4 regions of the Buttiauxella sp. JUb87 genome follow, and region 4 is predicted to be linked to each of the others. Evidence: predicted binding sites of a transcription regulator. Region 4 holds the regulator's gene; each other region holds the start of a gene.
The links. The regulator PurR, encoded in region 4, represses purine synthesis genes. The targets are predictions, from matches to a motif close to CANGCAAACGTTTGCNTG.
Positions count from the first base shown of each region.

Region 1: a site for PurR is predicted at 1,497-1,514, ahead of raiA (ribosome-associated translation inhibitor RaiA). Genes of this name have one in related genera too.
Region 2: a site for PurR is predicted at 1,852-1,869, ahead of gltB (glutamate synthase large subunit). Genes of this name have one in related genera too.
Region 3: a site for PurR is predicted at 2,378-2,395, ahead of epd (erythrose-4-phosphate dehydrogenase). Genes of this name have one in related genera too.

Region 1 is NZ_SNVY01000007.1:184,076-188,293, reverse strand. Features, by position in the region: gene rluD (23S rRNA pseudouridine(1911/1915/1917) synthase RluD) at 1-472, opposite strand, end outside; gene bamD (outer membrane protein assembly factor BamD) at 603-1,340, shown strand; gene raiA (ribosome-associated translation inhibitor RaiA) at 1,612-1,950, shown strand; Phe leader region at 2,055-2,180, shown strand; gene pheL (pheA operon leader peptide PheL) at 2,056-2,103, shown strand; gene pheA (bifunctional chorismate mutase/prephenate dehydratase) at 2,202-3,362, shown strand; gene EC843_RS19925 (SMP-30/gluconolactonase/LRE family protein) at 3,392-4,218, opposite strand, start outside.
Region 2 is NZ_SNVY01000002.1:778,836-783,053, reverse strand. Features, by position in the region: gene gltB (glutamate synthase large subunit) at 1-1,820, opposite strand, end outside; gene EC843_RS11815 (TIGR01212 family radical SAM protein) at 2,501-3,433, shown strand; gene arcB (aerobic respiration two-component sensor histidine kinase ArcB) at 3,484-4,218, shown strand, end outside.
Region 3 is NZ_SNVY01000002.1:482,645-486,862, forward strand. Features, by position in the region: gene pgk (phosphoglycerate kinase) at 1-1,129, opposite strand, end outside; gene epd (erythrose-4-phosphate dehydrogenase) at 1,179-2,198, opposite strand; gene EC843_RS10445 (nucleoside/nucleotide kinase family protein) at 2,516-3,223, opposite strand; gene EC843_RS10450 (MltR family transcriptional regulator) at 3,220-3,729, opposite strand; gene glpX (class II fructose-bisphosphatase) at 3,745-4,218, opposite strand, start outside.
Region 4 is NZ_SNVY01000001.1:601,614-605,831, reverse strand. Features, by position in the region: gene punC (purine nucleoside transporter PunC) at 1-615, opposite strand, end outside; gene punR (DNA-binding transcriptional activator PunR) at 731-1,642, shown strand; gene purR (HTH-type transcriptional repressor PurR) at 1,681-2,706, opposite strand; gene sodB (superoxide dismutase [Fe]) at 3,145-3,726, opposite strand; gene EC843_RS02730 (C40 family peptidase) at 3,858-4,218, opposite strand, start outside.

The sequences.
Region 1 (4,218 bases), on a different contig from region 4:
GGTGAGTTTGCGCAGGAACGGTTTTCGCCACGACCATCAAACCCGTCGTGTCTTTATCCAGACGATGCACAATGCCCGCACGTGGAACATCAACAATCGGCGGATAGTAATGCAGAAGCGCATTCAGTACGGTCCCGTCAGGATTACCCGCACCAGGATGCACAACGAAATCACGCGGCTTGTTAATCACCAAAATATCGTCATCTTCATAAACGATATTGAGCGGGATATCTTGTGGTTCCCAGCGCACATCCTCTTCGATTTCAGCATTGATAGTGACAGCTTCGCCACCCAATACTTTTTCTTTCGGTTTGTCGCTAATATTGCCATTGACCAGCACGCGCCGGTCAAGAATCCATTCTTTTATACGCGAACGTGAATAATCAGGGAACAATTCGGCCAAAGCTTGATCTAAGCGTTGACCGAGTTGCGATTCGGATACTGTTGCGTTGAGTTGTACTAGTTGTGCCATAGACAGCTTCTTCGTTAACGTTGGGTTTTACGGCAATGCCGTTTAATATAGTGTGCTATTGTAGCTGGTCTTTATCGGGAGCTGGTATTGAGAGCCTCCCGGATAACATTCTGAGGAAAGTCAAAACGTCATGACGCGTATGAAATATCTGGTGGCAGCAGCCACGTTGAGCCTGGCTTTGGCTGGTTGCTCCAGTTCCAAGGATGAGGTTCCTGATAGTCCACCTTCCGAGATTTATGCGACTGCCCAACAAAAGTTGCAGGACGGTAACTTTAAAGCGGCGATAACGCAACTGGAAGCGCTGGATAACCGTTATCCGTTCGGGCCATACTCGCAGCAAGTGCAGTTAGATCTTATTTACGCTTACTACAAGAATGCTGACTTGCCACTGGCTCAGGCAGCTATTGACCGCTTTATGCGCCTAAATCCTACCCATCCAAACATCGACTACGTACTTTACATGCGCGGTCTGACGGACATGGCACTGGATGATAGCGCATTACAAGGGTTCTTTGGCGTAGATCGTTCAGACCGAGATCCTGCACACGCGCGTGATGCTTTCAAAGATTTCTCTAAGCTGGTTCGAGGTTACCCGAACAGCCAGTATGTCACCGATGCCAGCAAGCGCCTGGTGTTCCTGAAAGATCGTTTAGCGAAATATGAGCTTTCCGTCGCGCAATACTACACTAAACGCGGCGCGTGGGTTGCAGTAGTTAACCGTGTTGAAGGAATGCTGCGTGATTTCCCTGATACCCAGGCTACACGTGATGGTCTGAAGTTGATGGAAAATGCCTACCGTGAAATGCAAATGCCGGCTCAAGCCGAAAAAGTTGCAAAAATTATCGCGGCCAACGGCAATACCAACTGATTACCCGAGATGAAAAACAAAATGGCAGCCAACTGGCTGCCATTTTTATTGCCTGAAAACACAAAACTGAAACGGTTTAGCGTCAGGTCATCCAATCAAATATGGACGCTATTCTTAAGTTCCACAAGCTTTAAAAACAGAGATCCTGTCCTGCCTCACAAAAAGGGTTTACTGACAAAAAGTGACAAAATAGTGTGATTCACATCACACATTTTGACATTCAGAAAGGTATGCTGGAGTTACCAAGACGGGAAAGACAAGAGGTAACTTTATGACAATGAACATTACCAGCAAGCAAATGGAAATCACCCCAGCTATTCGTCAGCACGTCGCAGACCGTCTCACTAAACTGGACAAGTGGCAAACTCATCTAATTAACCCACACATTGTTTTGTCCAAAGAACCGAAAGGTTTCGTGGCTGATGCCACCATTAATACGCCAAACGGCCAGCTCGTAGCGAGCGCCAAACACGATGATATGTATACGGCTATCAACGATTTGATTAACAAACTGGAGCGGCAGTTGAATAAAGTGCAACACAAAGGTGAAGCGCGTCGCACAGCAGGCTCAGTGAAAGACGTTGCTATCGCGGAAATTGAAGAAGAGTAAATTTTAGCTTTATCAATCACACCAACGCGCCTCCGGGCGCGTTTTTTATTGACAGAGCGAAAACAGAGCGAGTACCTTACTTGTCTGACTTATCAGGAACCAACCATGAAATTAATTCCGTTTTTCTTCGCATTCTTTTTTACCTTCCCCTGAATGGGAGGCAATTCGTCGTGTGATAAAGAATGCGAAGACGAACAAACAGGCCTCCCCAAGCGGGAGGCCTTTTTTATGGACTTCGAAAAGGTAGCGTTATGAGTGAGACAAACCCGTTGCTGGCACTGCGCGATAAAATCAGCGCCCTGGATGTAAAATTGCTGGCATTGCTGGCAGAGCGTCGCTTGCTGGCTGTTGAAGTCGGAAAAGCCAAGCTCGCGACTCACCGCCCGGTTCGAGATATCGACCGCGAGCGTGATTTGCTGGAGCGTCTGATTACTTTGGGTAAAACACATAATCTGGACGCCCATTACATTACGCGCTTGTTCCAACTCATCATTGAAGATTCAGTTCTGACGCAGCAAACACTTTTACAGCAGCATCTTAATAAAACCAATCCGCAGTCAGCGAGAGTCGCGTTTTTAGGCCCGAAGGGTTCGTACTCACACCTCGCTGCACGTCAGTATGCTGCTCGCCACTTTGAGCAATTCATTGAAAGTGGCTGTGCCAAATTCCAGGACATCTTTAACCAGGTTGAAACGGGCCAGGCTGACTACGCCGTAGTTCCGCTTGAAAACACCAGTTCCGGTGCGATAAACGATGTCTACGATTTGTTGCAGCATACGAGCTTGTCCATCGTTGCCGAAATGACCGTACCAATCGATCACTGTGTGTTGGTCAACGGTACAACAACTTTAGACGCTATCCATACCGTATACAGCCATCCACAGCCTTTCCAGCAATGCAGCCAATTCATTAACCGGTATCCAAACTGGAAAATCGAATATTGCGAAAGTACCTCGGCGGCAATGGAAAAAGTGGCGCAGGCAAACTCACCGCATGTCGCGGCGCTGGGTAGCGAGGCTGGTGGGGCGTTATATGGTTTGCAAGTTCTGGAACGTAATCTGGCAAACCAGACGCAAAACATCACCCGTTTCATCGTTCTCGCTCGCAAATCGGTCGAAGTCACCGACCAGGTCCCAGCCAAAACAACACTACTCATGGCGACAGGTCAGCAAGCCGGTGCGTTGGTTGAAGCCCTTCTGGTGTTGCGTAATCACAATTTGATCATGACAAAACTGGAGTCTCGACCAATTAACGGCAACCCGTGGGAAGAGATGTTTTATCTGGATGTTCAGGCAAACCTGAACGATGAAGCAATGCGCAAAGCACTTCGCGAACTCGGTGAAATTACCCGTTCTATGAAAGTGCTTGGCTGTTATCCAAGTGAGAATGTAGTGCCTGTTGATCCGGCTTAAAATTGGCAGTAAGCCAGCTCGAAGCTGGCTTACTCATTCACTTTAAATTTCAGTTTCGGCATTCCTGCAACGGCGACTTTAAGCGTAAAAATCGCGCCTGACAGCGGCCTTTCTGCAACTTCGCCGTTATCCATATTTTCTCGCGTCGTCGTGATGAACAACGTTTTCATATCATCGCCACCGAAGCACACCATCGTTGGACAGCGCACCGGCAATTGATATTCTTCCAGCACATCGCCATCAGGCGATAATCGCGCGATACGGTAGCCATCAAACAATGCCGTCCAGTAGCAACCTTCTTCGTCAAGTGCGGCTCCATCCGGAATTCCCTGCCCCGGTTCAAAGCGTTTAAACACTTCACGCTTGCCAGGCTCACCTTGTTTGTCTAACGGAGTTCGGTAAATCACACGGTTCGGCGTGTCTGATGTAAACATCCATTTTTTATCTGCACTAAACGCCAGACCATTGGCACCATGGATATCATGCTGAATGACATGCGGTGTCAGGTCGTTATCCACACGGCACAGCAAGGCTCCGTTGTAATCACCAGGCCCCCAAAATGTTCCAGCATAAAAACGCCCATCCCTGTCAGTTCCACCATCATTAAAACGAGCTAATGTCGGGTTATTGGGGTTATCACAGACTTTGCGAGTAATAAGTCCGGTGCGATTGGTCAGATAAATTCCACTTCGCAGCGCGACAATAAAACCACCCGTTTCGCACAATGCAAAACAGCCAACCTCTTCGGAAAACTGAATCACATCATGCTTTTTGCTGGCGATGTTATAGCGATGAATTTCGTTTTCGAGAATATCCGTCCAGTAAAGGCAATTTTCTTGAGCATTCCAGGTTGGGC
Region 2 (4,218 bases), on a different contig from region 4:
GTACCGTTGCGAACCATGCGTTCAGCTTCGTCGCACAGTGCGTTGACGGTTTCATGCAGCGATTGAGCGGAAGCATCGTAAGTGATGTCCAGCGTGTCGGCACGGTAGTGCTGCTCTTCAAGCGAAGTGAGCTGCTGGAAATCAGACCACAGCAGAATTGGTGATTTGAAGCTCAGGCGGTGCGCCTGGCCTTCTGCTTCACAGAAGACGTTCATTTCACGGCCAATGCTGGTCGCCAGAGACATTACGTGAGCTTCACGCAGCGGATCGATTGGCGGGTTTGTCACCTGCGCAAACTGCTGGCGGAAGTAATCGTAAATAATGCGTGGCTGGCTGGAGAGCACGGCAAACGGGGTATCATCACCCATTGAGCCGACGGCTTCCTGGCCATTTTCACCCAGCACGCGAATCACAGAATCCAGTTCTTCAACACTGTAATTGAACTGCTTCTGGAAGCTTGCCAGCGTATCGTCATCCAGTTCACGAGTACCGACTTCTTCGTCAGGCAAATCTTCAAACGGCACTAAACGACGAACGTTATTTTCCATCCACTCTTTATAAGGGTGGCGGCTTTTCAGATCGGCATCGGTTTCAGCGGAATGCAGAATGCGCCCGATACGCGTATCGATAACCATCAATTCGCCAGGACCGACGCGGCCTTTTTCGACCACTTCGTCAGGCTGGTAATCCCAGATCCCAACTTCGGATGCACAGGTAATCAGCTTATCTTTAGTAATGACGTAGCGTGCCGGACGCAGACCGTTACGGTCCAGGTTACACGCAGCGTAACGCCCGTCGGACATTACGATACCGGCCGGGCCATCCCACGGTTCCATGTGCATGGAGTTAAAGTCGAAGAAGGCACGTAGCTCCGGGTCCATGTTCGGGTTGTTCTGCCAGGCTGGTGGCACCAGCAAACGCATGGCACGAACGATGTCCATCCCGCCAGCTAATAGCAGCTCAAGCATGTTATCCATTGAGCTTGAGTCGGAGCCGGTTTCGTTAACGAATGGCGCTGCGTCATGCAAATCTGGGATCAGTGGAGTCTGGAACTTGTAAGTACGCGCGCGCGCCCACTGGCGGTTACCAGTGATAGTGTTGATTTCACCGTTGTGCGCCAGGTAGCGGAACGGCTGAGCCAGCGGCCAGCGTGGTACGGTGTTGGTGGAGAAACGTTGGTGGAACAAGCAAATGGCTGATTCCAGGCGTAAGTCCGCCAGGTCCAGGTAGAAGCGCGGCAAATCTGCCGGCATACACAGACCTTTATAGATGTTGACCAGATTTGAGAGACTACAAACGTAGAAGTCTTTGTCCTGAATACGTTTTTCGATGCGGCGACGGGCGATAAACAGGCGACGTTCCATATCACGTGGGCGCCAGCCAGCCGGAGCATTAACAAAAATTTGTTCGATACGAGGTTTTGAGGAGAGGGCGATTTCACCGAGTACGTCTTCATTGGTTGGCACTTCGCGCCAGCCAACAATCGACAGGGTTTCGTTTTGCAACTCTTCTTCAACGATACGACGGCTTGCTTTAGCCAGCGCATCATCTTTATTTAAGAAAATCATGCCGACGGCATAATTTTTTGCCAAACGCCAGCCACGCTCTTCCGCAACGATTCGGAAGAAACGGTCAGGCTTTTGCAACAGCAGGCCACAACCATCACCGGTTTTACCATCGGCAAGGATTGCTCCACGGTGTTGCATTCGGGCCAGTGCGTGAATAGCAGTACGCACTACCTTGTGGCTAGGTTCGCCTTCTATGTGGGCGATCAGGCCGAAACCACAGTTATCCTTCTCAAGGGATTTATCGTACAACATATCAGTGAACCTCCCCAGGCTCTACGTGATTCCCGATACCGTTTGCGTCCAGACGCAGCAAGGGCATGGCGACGGGGTTTGCGAATCTACGCATACCGCGCGTGTCGCCCTCTTGATGTCTAACGCATCCGGTTTCACAAGTGTTGAGGACTTGCTTTAGAGGGAATCTAAATTACTGCATAAATATGATGGGCACAGAACCCACCCAGAAAGCTTCCAGCGGATTTCCAAGTTATCGGGAAAGCGCACACAGGTCAAATGGCATTCTTATTTATACGATTATGTGCTAATTGCTATTTAACATTATGAATATAAACATTTTATTATCATTTTTATCGGATTTAAGCGGCAAGAAGATCACCTGGGTATTGTGATCTCTCTCACTATCCTGGAGGCTGAAAAATTCCAGAGCGTGCTGGAGATGATGGTATTGGCAGGATCTTATGCTATCAACGCGGTGTGGCGTGTTGTATGACACTGTTTTTCACAAGGCCACATATTCTTTAAAAATAGAGGGTCAATATAAGGAAAAGTAATCATCTTGCTTGTGATTAGAATTGCACTTATTTTGCATTTATATGCAATAGATAAAGCTGCGCCAGAGCGATTGATCCAGGTCATCGCTAAAATGGGCAGAAAATGGCAGGCTACCTCCCTTTTACAGGGCGGCCCATCAGATTATGCAGTTACAGAAATTAGTCAATATGTTTGGTGGGGATCTTCAGCGTCGTTATGGTCACAAAGTCCATAAACTCACGCTGCATGGCGGTTTTAGTTGCCCAAACCGCGACGGTACTATTGGACGCGGCGGCTGTACTTTCTGCAATGTCGCTTCTTTCGCCGACGAAACCCAACAAAACCATTCTATCGCTGAGCAGCTCGAACGCCAGTCACAGCTGGTAAACCGGGCAAAACACTATCTTGCTTATTTTCAGGCTTACACCAGTACGTGGGCAGAAGTGCAGGTGCTTCGCTCGATGTACCAACAAGCCGTTAGCCAGGCCAGTATTGTCGGCTTATGTGTTGGTACGCGCCCGGATTGTGTGCCGGATAGCGTGCTCGATTTGTTAAGTGAATATCATGACAAAGGTTATGAGGTCTGGTTAGAACTTGGCTTGCAGACGGCGCATGACAAAACGCTACATCGAATAAATCGTGGGCATGATTTTGCCTGTTATCAGGAAACGACACGTCGTGCCCGTGCGCGCGGCTTGAAAGTTTGCAGCCACTTGATTGTTGGCCTGCCTGGAGAAGGTCAGGAACATTGCCTGCAAACGCTCAAGCAAGTCGTTGAGACGGGCGTGGATGGCATCAAACTGCATCCACTCCATATAGTCAGCGGTAGCACGATGGCGAAAAGTTGGCAGGCAGGACGACTGCAAGGCATCGAACTGGAAGAGTATGCGACTACCGCAGGTGAGATGATTCGCCATACGCCGTTCGATATTGTTTATCATCGCATATCTGCCAATGCCCGCCGTCCGACCCTGCTGGCACCGCTGTGGTGTGAGAACCGATGGACTGGAATGGGGGCAATCGATAAGTATTTGACGGAGCATGGAACACAAGGCTCGGCATTGGGTTCGCCATGGACCCCAGCAATTCTGTCGTAATCACTAAGCGTGCGGTATATTTAGCTGATTGAAGGCGAGGGAAACGTTCCATGAAGCAAATCCGGTTACTGGCACAATATTACGTTGATTTGATGGTGAAGCTCGGATTAGTGCGCTTCTCATTATTGTTGGCTTCCGCCCTGGTGGTGTTGGCTATTGTGGTGCAAATGGCCGTGACGATGTTGTTACGTGGCCAGGTTGAAAGCATTGATGTCGTCCGCTCTATCTTTTTTGGACTGCTAATTACTCCCTGGGCTGTCTATTTCCTTTCTGTGGTGGTTGAACAACTCGAAGAGTCTCGCCAAAGGCTGTCAAAACTGGTGCAGAAACTTGAAGAGATGCGCGAAAGAGACCTGAAACTTAATGTGCAGCTTAAAGACAATATTGCGCAATTAAATCAGGAAATTGCCGTTCGCGTGAAAGCAGAAGATGAGCGTCAAACTATGCTTGAGCAACTCAAAGTTGAGATGCAGGAGCGTGAAGAGACGCAAATTCAGCTTGAGCAGCAATCGTCGTTTTTACGCTCATTCCTCGATGCTTCCCCGGATCTGGTTTTCTATCGTAATGAAGATAAAGAATTTTCAGGCTGTAACCGTGCCATGGAGTTGTTGACGGGCAAAAGTGAGAAGCAACTGATCAGACTGAAGCCAGAAGAGGTCTACTCGCCAGAAGCAGCCCAAAAGGTTATCGAAACGGATGAAAAAGTGTTCCGCCATAACGTTTCGCTCACCTATGAACAGTGGCTGGATTACCCCGATGGGCGCAAAGCCTGCTTTGAAATTCGC
Region 3 (4,218 bases), on a different contig from region 4:
CTGGCAGAACTTTGCCTTCCACGAATTCGAGGAAAGCGCCGCCACCAGTGGAGATGTAGGAGATTTTGTCTGCAATACCGAACAGGTCGATAGCTGCCAGGGTGTCACCGCCGCCTGCAATAGAGAACGCTTCGCTGTCTGCGATTGCATTGGCAACGATTTCAGTACCTTTACGGAAGTTCGGGAATTCGAACACGCCAACCGGGCCGTTCCACAGAATGGTTTTTGCATTCTTCAGGATTTCAGCCAGTTGCTGCGCAGAAGCATCACCGATATCCAGAATCTGCTCGTCAGATTTCACGTCGTTGACAGATTTCAGAGTTGCCGTAGCAGTCTCAGAGAACTCAGTCGCTACGCGAACATCAGCAGGAACTGGGATGTCACAAATAGTCAGCAGGCGTTTAGCTTCGTCAACCAGGTCTGCTTCGTACAGGGATTTACCGACGTTGTGGCCTTGAGCAGCAACGAAAGTGTTCGCGATGCCACCACCAACAATCAGCTGGTCAGCAATTTTGGACAGGGAATCCAGAACGGTCAGCTTGGTAGAAACTTTAGAACCGCCAACGATAGCCACCATTGGGCGAGCAGGTTCTTTCAATGCTTTACCCAGTGCGCTCAGCTCTTCAGCCAGCAGCGGGCCAGCACAAGCGATATCTGCGAATTTGCCAACGCCGTGGGTAGAAGCCTGTGCACGGTGTGCAGTACCGAAAGCGTCCATGACGAATACGTCGCACAGTGCAGCGTATTTTTTAGACAGGGTTTCGTCGTCTTTCTTTTCGCCTTTGTTAAAGCGAACGTTTTCCAGAACAACCAGTTCACCCGCAGCAACTTCAACGCCATCGAGGTAATCTTTAGCCAGGCGAACCGGAGCAGACAATTTGTCTTTCAGGTAGTTAACAACCGGCAGCAGAGAGAATTCTTCGTTGTACTCGCCTTCAGTCGGACGACCCAGGTGAGAAGTTACCATCACTTTAGCGCCTTGTTTCAGGGCTAATTCGATAGTTGGCAGTGATGCACGGATACGTGCGTCAGATGTCACTTTCCCTTCTTTAACTGGTACGTTCAAATCTGCACGGATCAGAACACGTTTTCCAGCCAGATCCAGATCGGTCATCTTAATTACAGACATGGTGAATCCTCTCGTTGATTCTTAAAGTTTTGCGGACGCTTTATGCGCCTTACCTGAAACCACTTGCGGCCATGACTAACGTCGTGTCGAGCATTCGGTTAGCAAAGCCCCATTCGTTATCACACCAGACTAAAGTTTTAATCAGATGTTGCCCACTGACCCGCGTTTGTGTGCCATCAACAATGGCACTGTGCGGATCATGGTTAAAATCAGTCGAGACCAACGGTAATTCCGTATAGTCAACTATACCATGAAATGAATCACGTGCTTCTTTTTGCAGCAACCTATTGACTTCATTAGCATTGACTGCTTTTTTCACCGTCACGCTTAAATCGATCGCCGTGACGTTAATGGTCGGAACACGTACCGCAATCGCCTCGAAACGATCGTTAAATTGCGGGAAAATACGTGTGATACCAGCAGCAAGACGCGTATCAACAGGAATAATAGACTGGCTGGCGGCACGTGTGCGGCGCAAGTCTGGATGATAGGCGTCGATAACTTGTTGATCGTGCATCGCGGAATGGATGGTGGTCACTGTGCCCCATTCAATACCGTACGCATCATCAAGCAATTTGATAATAGGAATAATGCAGTTTGTGGTGCAGGAAGCATTCGAAACAATGCGATGTTCAGCAACCACACTTTCATGATTCACACCGTAAACCACGGTGGCGTCGAGGTCGTTACCGCCGGGATGAGAGAAGAGGACTTTTTTGGCACCGGCAGCCAGATGCGCTTCACCGTCTGCACGGGAGCCAAACACACCGGTACAATCCAGCACCACATCCACGCCCAGTTCACGCCACGGTAAATCAGCAATATCCGGTTCGTGCAGAATACGGACGGTGTCATCACCTACCCATAACTGGTTGCGTTCCTGACGAACGTCCCAGGCGAAACGACCATGGCTAGTGTCATACTTCAACAGATGCGCCATGCCCGCAGCATCAGCCAGTTCATTGATTGCTACGACGGTAATTTCCGCACGGCGACCGGATTCGTACAATGCACGTACCACGTTGCGCCCAATGCGACCGAAGCCATTAATTGCTATGCGAACGGTCATATCTCTCCTGCCAGAATCCCTGAGACTAAGTGGCTGACAGAGTAATCCAGCAATCGTCTGAGGGGAATCCTCGCACTCTCGAAACTGCAATTGTTTGCTTAATTGTCGAACATTTATTCGACTGAAACGCTTCAGCCATGTTAAGCGATACGGGGAATAAATGGAACGTTACCCCATGACAGGCAACCGATCTTCTGACATACGTCACAAATTTGATGGAATAAATGCAACGAGAAACCCACGTTGAATGAATAACAACCAGCTATCCACAGGAATAATGGAAATACCACAGAGTCGTTTACACGACCCTGCCGGTATCAATTGAGATGATAGCCACCCTGCTCATCCATAACTAACTGCATATCGGCAGACAGGCTTCCTTCGAGCACACGTAAAACATTCGGCCCATCAGTGGCGTGGAAAAATTCCTCCGCCTGCTCACGGCTCAAGCCGCCACGTATTTTTCGGCTAATCAATCGTTCGGAAAGCAATTCCGCAGGAGCAGCGATAAACACAGAAAAATCGCAAAGGGGGCGCAATGCCTGCCACTCTGGCTGATTGAGCAGCAGCCAATTGCCTTCAACCACCACAATGGGCGCTTCAACGGTAATCGCATTTTCCAGCGGATCGTGCAGATTACGATCGTACTGCGGCCAGCGACTGCCAGGCTTTTGCAGATCCTGCAATGCACCAGTTAGCTTCTGAATATTAAACGTTTGCGGTGCGCCTTTATGTTGCTTGAGATTGTTCGCAAGCAGATATTCGTTGTAGTGATGGAAGCCATCCATCGGTAAAGCCTGTATCGCAGGTAATGCCGGATCGAGCGAAGACAAATATTCCCAAAACGCCACCAGCGTTGACTTACCGGTGCCGGGTGGAGCCGCCAAAAATACCACCAGCCGACGCTGTAATTGCTTTTGCTTTGCGGCGAGTTGCTTTAATAAAGGCTTATGTAACGCTTCGACTTCTTGTTCTTTAAAACAGGCTTGTGTCTCTAATCCATTAATAATTAATGTGACTTTCACCAGACTAGCTCCTTCAATAATGAAGTCACCGCCAGAGATAACGCCGTTTTCACTAAGCCGCCATAACGCGCTTCGGAATAGATTGAGAAATCCGAATACTTCATGCTTTTTATTGCATTAAACAATGTCGCGTTTTGGGTAATCGAATTGAGGTTCGCAATAAAATCGTAAGTGAGGTCATCATGAAACTGAATTGCCACTTTGCTGTGTTGCACAAAATCACAGAACTGGGAAAAACAGGTAATATCGGCATACAGCCATTTATCCATTTTCCCCAGCGCGTAAATCAGGCGCAGCGCAACGTCGATATCATCCAGCGGCCCACTTCTGGCAAGCAAAGGCTTAACCGCGTACTCAACGATCTCTTCATCATTATCAACAAATAACGAAGGTAGAAATTGCCTGATGCCGGAAAGCAAAATATCGTGCGCGACGCTCATAAATGAGGCCAAATCACTTTGCGCTTCCAGTTGTTCAAGTACTTCATCTTCGTTCAAGGTGGTCATTAATAGCTCAGTACATTAGAGGTGATGTAAAGAGTCTATAATATTACAGGTGCGCTCTATACCATTAATCAAGAGCGTTTGAGTGCGTACAACATCACCTTCTTCGCGCACTCCCTGCAAAATATCCCCGCCGGTTACGCCGGTTGCGGAAAATAATACCTCGTCGCTTTTGACGATTTCATCAAGGCTGTAAATACGATTGATTTCGACGCCCATTTCACGGCAGCGGCGTTGCTCAGAATCAGCAATTTGGCGATGTTCAGGCGTCTCCCCTTTTGCCTGGCAGAAATCCATTAATTCCACCTGCATTTCGCCACCTAATGCTTTCACCGCACAGGCAGAAATTACGCCCTCTGGTGCGCCGCCAATGCTGTACATCACGTCGTATTGATTATCCAGCAAGCAAGTCATCACGCTTGCAGCCACGTCACCATCCGGTAATGCAATCACTTTCACGCCCAGGCTTGTAGCTTCGGCAATTATTGCCTG
Region 4 (4,218 bases):
CACGCGTGAGCGCAGCAAAGAGGTAAAGCTGACTTTATTATCTTCGGTTTGCGGATGGTGCTGAGTGCGGGGTTTCAGACGTAAAGTCGGGATCATCAGCACCAGCGTGATGGCAAACAGAGTGGCGAAAATCGCCTGCCAGTCAAAGTGAGTCAAAATCCAGCTACCGAGCAGCGGTGCCAACGCCGGAGACAAGCCAACCAGTGGCATAATGGTGGCGAAAATACGGTTAGCGCGATTCGCCGGATAGTAATCGGTCACCAAAGCTTGCCAACTGACGGCCGCAGAACAGACGCCAACCGCCTGAACAAAACGCAGTACCAGTAGCGCGGTGGCGCTTTCAACCCACAGCATGCCAATACAACCGATGGCGAACAGGCTCAAACCCGCCAGTAATACCGGTTTACGACCGAAGTGGTCTGACAATGGACCCCACATCAACTGGGCAAACGCAAAGCCGGCAAGGAACAGACTCAGGCTGGCACTGACGGCAGAGGCGTCGGTCTGTAAATCTTGCTGAATGGCAGCGAAAGCAGGCAGATACATGTCTGTGGCGAGGAACCCCAGCACACTTAATCCGGCCAGCCAGATAAGAAATCCTTTTGATGGTTGCATAATTTTCTCTTGTTTTATCTTGCAGGTTAATCGCCGCGAGAGTGTACGGAGTGCAATTACGCTTGTGAAACGCTAATATTTGTAGGTTGCGTTCAAAAAATTTGTGAGCAAAGAAATGTGGTCAGAATACTCGCTGGAAGTCATCGATGCGGTAGCGCGCAATGGCAGCTTCAGCGGTGCAGCACAAGAGTTGCACCGCGTTCCGTCTGCCATTAGTTATACGGTGCGGCAACTCGAAGATTGGTTAGCCGTTCCGCTATTCGAACGTCGTCATCGGGATGTTGAATTAACCCCTGCTGGCGTCTTTTTTCTCAAAGAAGGCCGCTCTGTTATCAAAAAAATGATGACGACACGGCAACAGTGCCAACAGATCGCCAATGGATGGCGCGGTCACCTGGCGATTGCAGTTGATAACATTGTAAAACCGGAGCGAACGCGGCAACTGGTGCTGGATTTCTATCGCCATTTTCCTGATATCGAATTACGTATCTTTCAGGAAGTGTTCAACGGCGTGTGGGATGCGCTGGCGGATGGACGCGTAGAAGTGGCGATTGGCGCGACTCAGGCGATTCCGGTTGGGGGGCGTTATGCCTTCCGTGATATGGGAACGTTGAGCTGGCGTTGCGTGGTGGCTTCCTCGCACCCACTGGCACAGTGCGACGGGACGTTAAGCGATGATGACCTGCGTGCCTGGCCATCGCTAGTTCTGGAAGATACTTCGCGTTCATTACCAAAACGAATTACCTGGCTGTTAGATAACCAGCGCCGCGTGGTAGTGCCTGATTGGGCGTCCGGTTCGGATTGCTTGAGCGCGGGGTTGTGTATCGGCATGGTGCCGTTACATATTGCCAAACCGTGGGTTGCTTCAGGGAAATGGCGCGAATTAACGCTGGATAATCCATTCCCTGACGCGGCATGTTGCCTGACATGGCAGCAAAACGATGCATCGCCAGCGTTGGCCTGGCTGTTGGATTACTTAGGCGATAGTGACACGATGAATCAGGAGTGGTTACAGGAGCCGCTGTAAGTCTGCTGGATGTCGCTTGCGCGACATCCGACACACACTTAGCGGCGATAATCGCGAAACGGGCCATCAGCCACAGAGCGGCGTTCAATCAGACGCGGGTGAACCTCAATCGACTGCGACTCTTCGCGTTTGTTGACGATTCTATCCAGCAGCATATTAAACGCCGTTTCCCCTAGCGAATCTTTCGGCTGGTGGATGGTGGTCAATGCTGGTGAGAAGTAACGCGCGTTGCGTACGTTGTCGTAACCGATAACGGAAATATCCTGCGGCACGCGCAGCCCCATTTCATCAGCAGCGCAAATAGCACCCATCGCCATAATGTCGCCGCCACAGAATACCGCTGTTGGGCGATGAGACTGGCCGATGATCTGCTGCATGGCGCGGTAACCTGATTCAGGTTCAAAGTCACCCTGAACAATCCAGTTTTCCGGAATGGAAATTCCCGCTTCTTCCAGTGCTTTCATAAAGCCTGCATGGCGGCCGCCACCGGTGTTACGTTCCATTTGCCCGGGAATGGCGCCAATTTCGCGGTGGCCGCGTTCAATCAAATAACGTCCAGCAAGATAACCGCCGTGGAAAGCGTTATCGACCACGGAGTCGGTGAAATCGGCACGAGCCTCGCCCCAGTCCATCACCACCATAGGGATGTGACGGTACTCTTCAAGCATGGTGAGCAATGATTCAGGATATTCAGAGCACATCACTAACAGGCCATCGACACGCTTTTGTGCCATCATCGATAAGTAAGCGCGCTGCTTTTCAAAGTTGTTGTGCGCGTTGCCCAAAATCAGGGTGTAGCCTTTTTCAAAGCAGCTATTTTCCACCGCTTCGATTATCTCGGCGAAATAGGGTGCTTCACTGGAAGTGGCAAGCAGACCAATCGTTTTGGTGTGATTAACTTTCAGGCTTCGTGCTACGGCGCTTGGCGAGTAGTGCAATTCTTTAATTGCTGCCCACACCGCATTGCGCGTTTCTTCCGCCACAAAACGGGTTTTGTTAATCACATGTGATACGGTTGTAGTGGAAACGTTTGCGCGCTTCGCCACGTCCTTGATTGTCGCCATTAAAATTCACTCCGGGCTATATCGTAAACCCTTGATTGCTATTATGTTAAACGTTTGCGTACGCTGACTCCACAGGCAACATGATGGTTGCAGGTATGCCGGGATTGCGACATAAAACGGGAGGAGGGCATTGAATTGACGATACGCAACAAATTAGCGAGGGATTTTGGCCTATCCAGGCGAAAAGTGGAAGAGGGAAAATTGATATCAGATTAAAACCTGGAGGATTTTTATCTCTGGTTGTGGGAAAATCACCCTGACACATCGATTGTATGGATATAAAAGGAGTTTAATGATGAGCACCGATTTGAAATTTTCAATCACGACGACGGTAATTGTTTTGGCTTTGATTGTTTTCGGCGCACTAACTGCCGTACTGCACTGATTTTTACGCTTTGATCAAGATGGGCCGCAAATCGCGGCCCATTTACTTTTGCATTAAGCTGCTAAATTCTTCGCAACAAACGCCCAGTTCACCAGCGCCCAGAAATGCTCAAGGTAGCCAGCACGAGCATTGCGGTAGTCGATGTAGTACGCATGTTCCCACACATCCACAGTCAACAGCGGTTTAGCTGCAGTCGTCAGTGGGGTGCCAGCGTTAGAGGTAGAAACAATCGCTAATGCGCCATCTTCCTGTTTAACCAGCCATGTCCAGCCAGCACCGAAGTTCTTGATAGCAGCATCAGTAAATTGCTGCTTGAACTCAGCGAAGCTACCAAAAGATTTATTGATGGCTTCCAGCAGTTCGCCAGTTGGCTCGCCGCCAGCATTTGGTGCCAGGCAGTTCCAGTAGAAAGTGTGGTTCCAGACCTGAGCGGCGTTGTTAAATACGCCACCTTCGGAAGTACGAACGATCTCTTCGAGGGTTTTACCCTCAAACGCGCTGCCTTTAACCAGATTATTCAGGTTAGTGACATAGGTTTGATGGTGTTTACCGTAATGGTATTCCAGGGTTTCGGCGGAGATATGCGGTGCTAAAGCATCTTTTGCATACGGTAGTGCAGGTAGTTCGAACGACATTGCTAACTCCTTATTATTGTTTACATCTAGACAACACTTTTAGTGCGGGTTTAGGGTAACAAATTGAAAGGGTAAGCAAAAGAGGAACACGCCTGCCCAATGAAGGGCAGGCGCAGATTTTCGACGAATTTTTAACGAATGGTTTTGGAGGTCATGACACGTTTAGCGCCAACATAGTGGCGTTGCCAGTAATCTTCGCTCAAGGAAGTGATTTGGATATCCCTGCCAGAACGTGGAGACTGAATGAACTTACCGTTGCCTACATACACGCCTACGTGATCCGCAGTACCGCGACCTTGTGTACGGAAGAATACCAGGTCACCTGTTTCCAGCTCACCACGATCCACCGAAGAGGCATCACGCAGGTGATACATTTCGTTGGCAGTGCGTGGAATACGGAACTTCACCAAATCTTTATAGGCGTAATAAACCAGACCGCTGCAATCGAAACCGGTACGCGGTGAAGTCCCACCCCAGCGATACGGTTTGCCA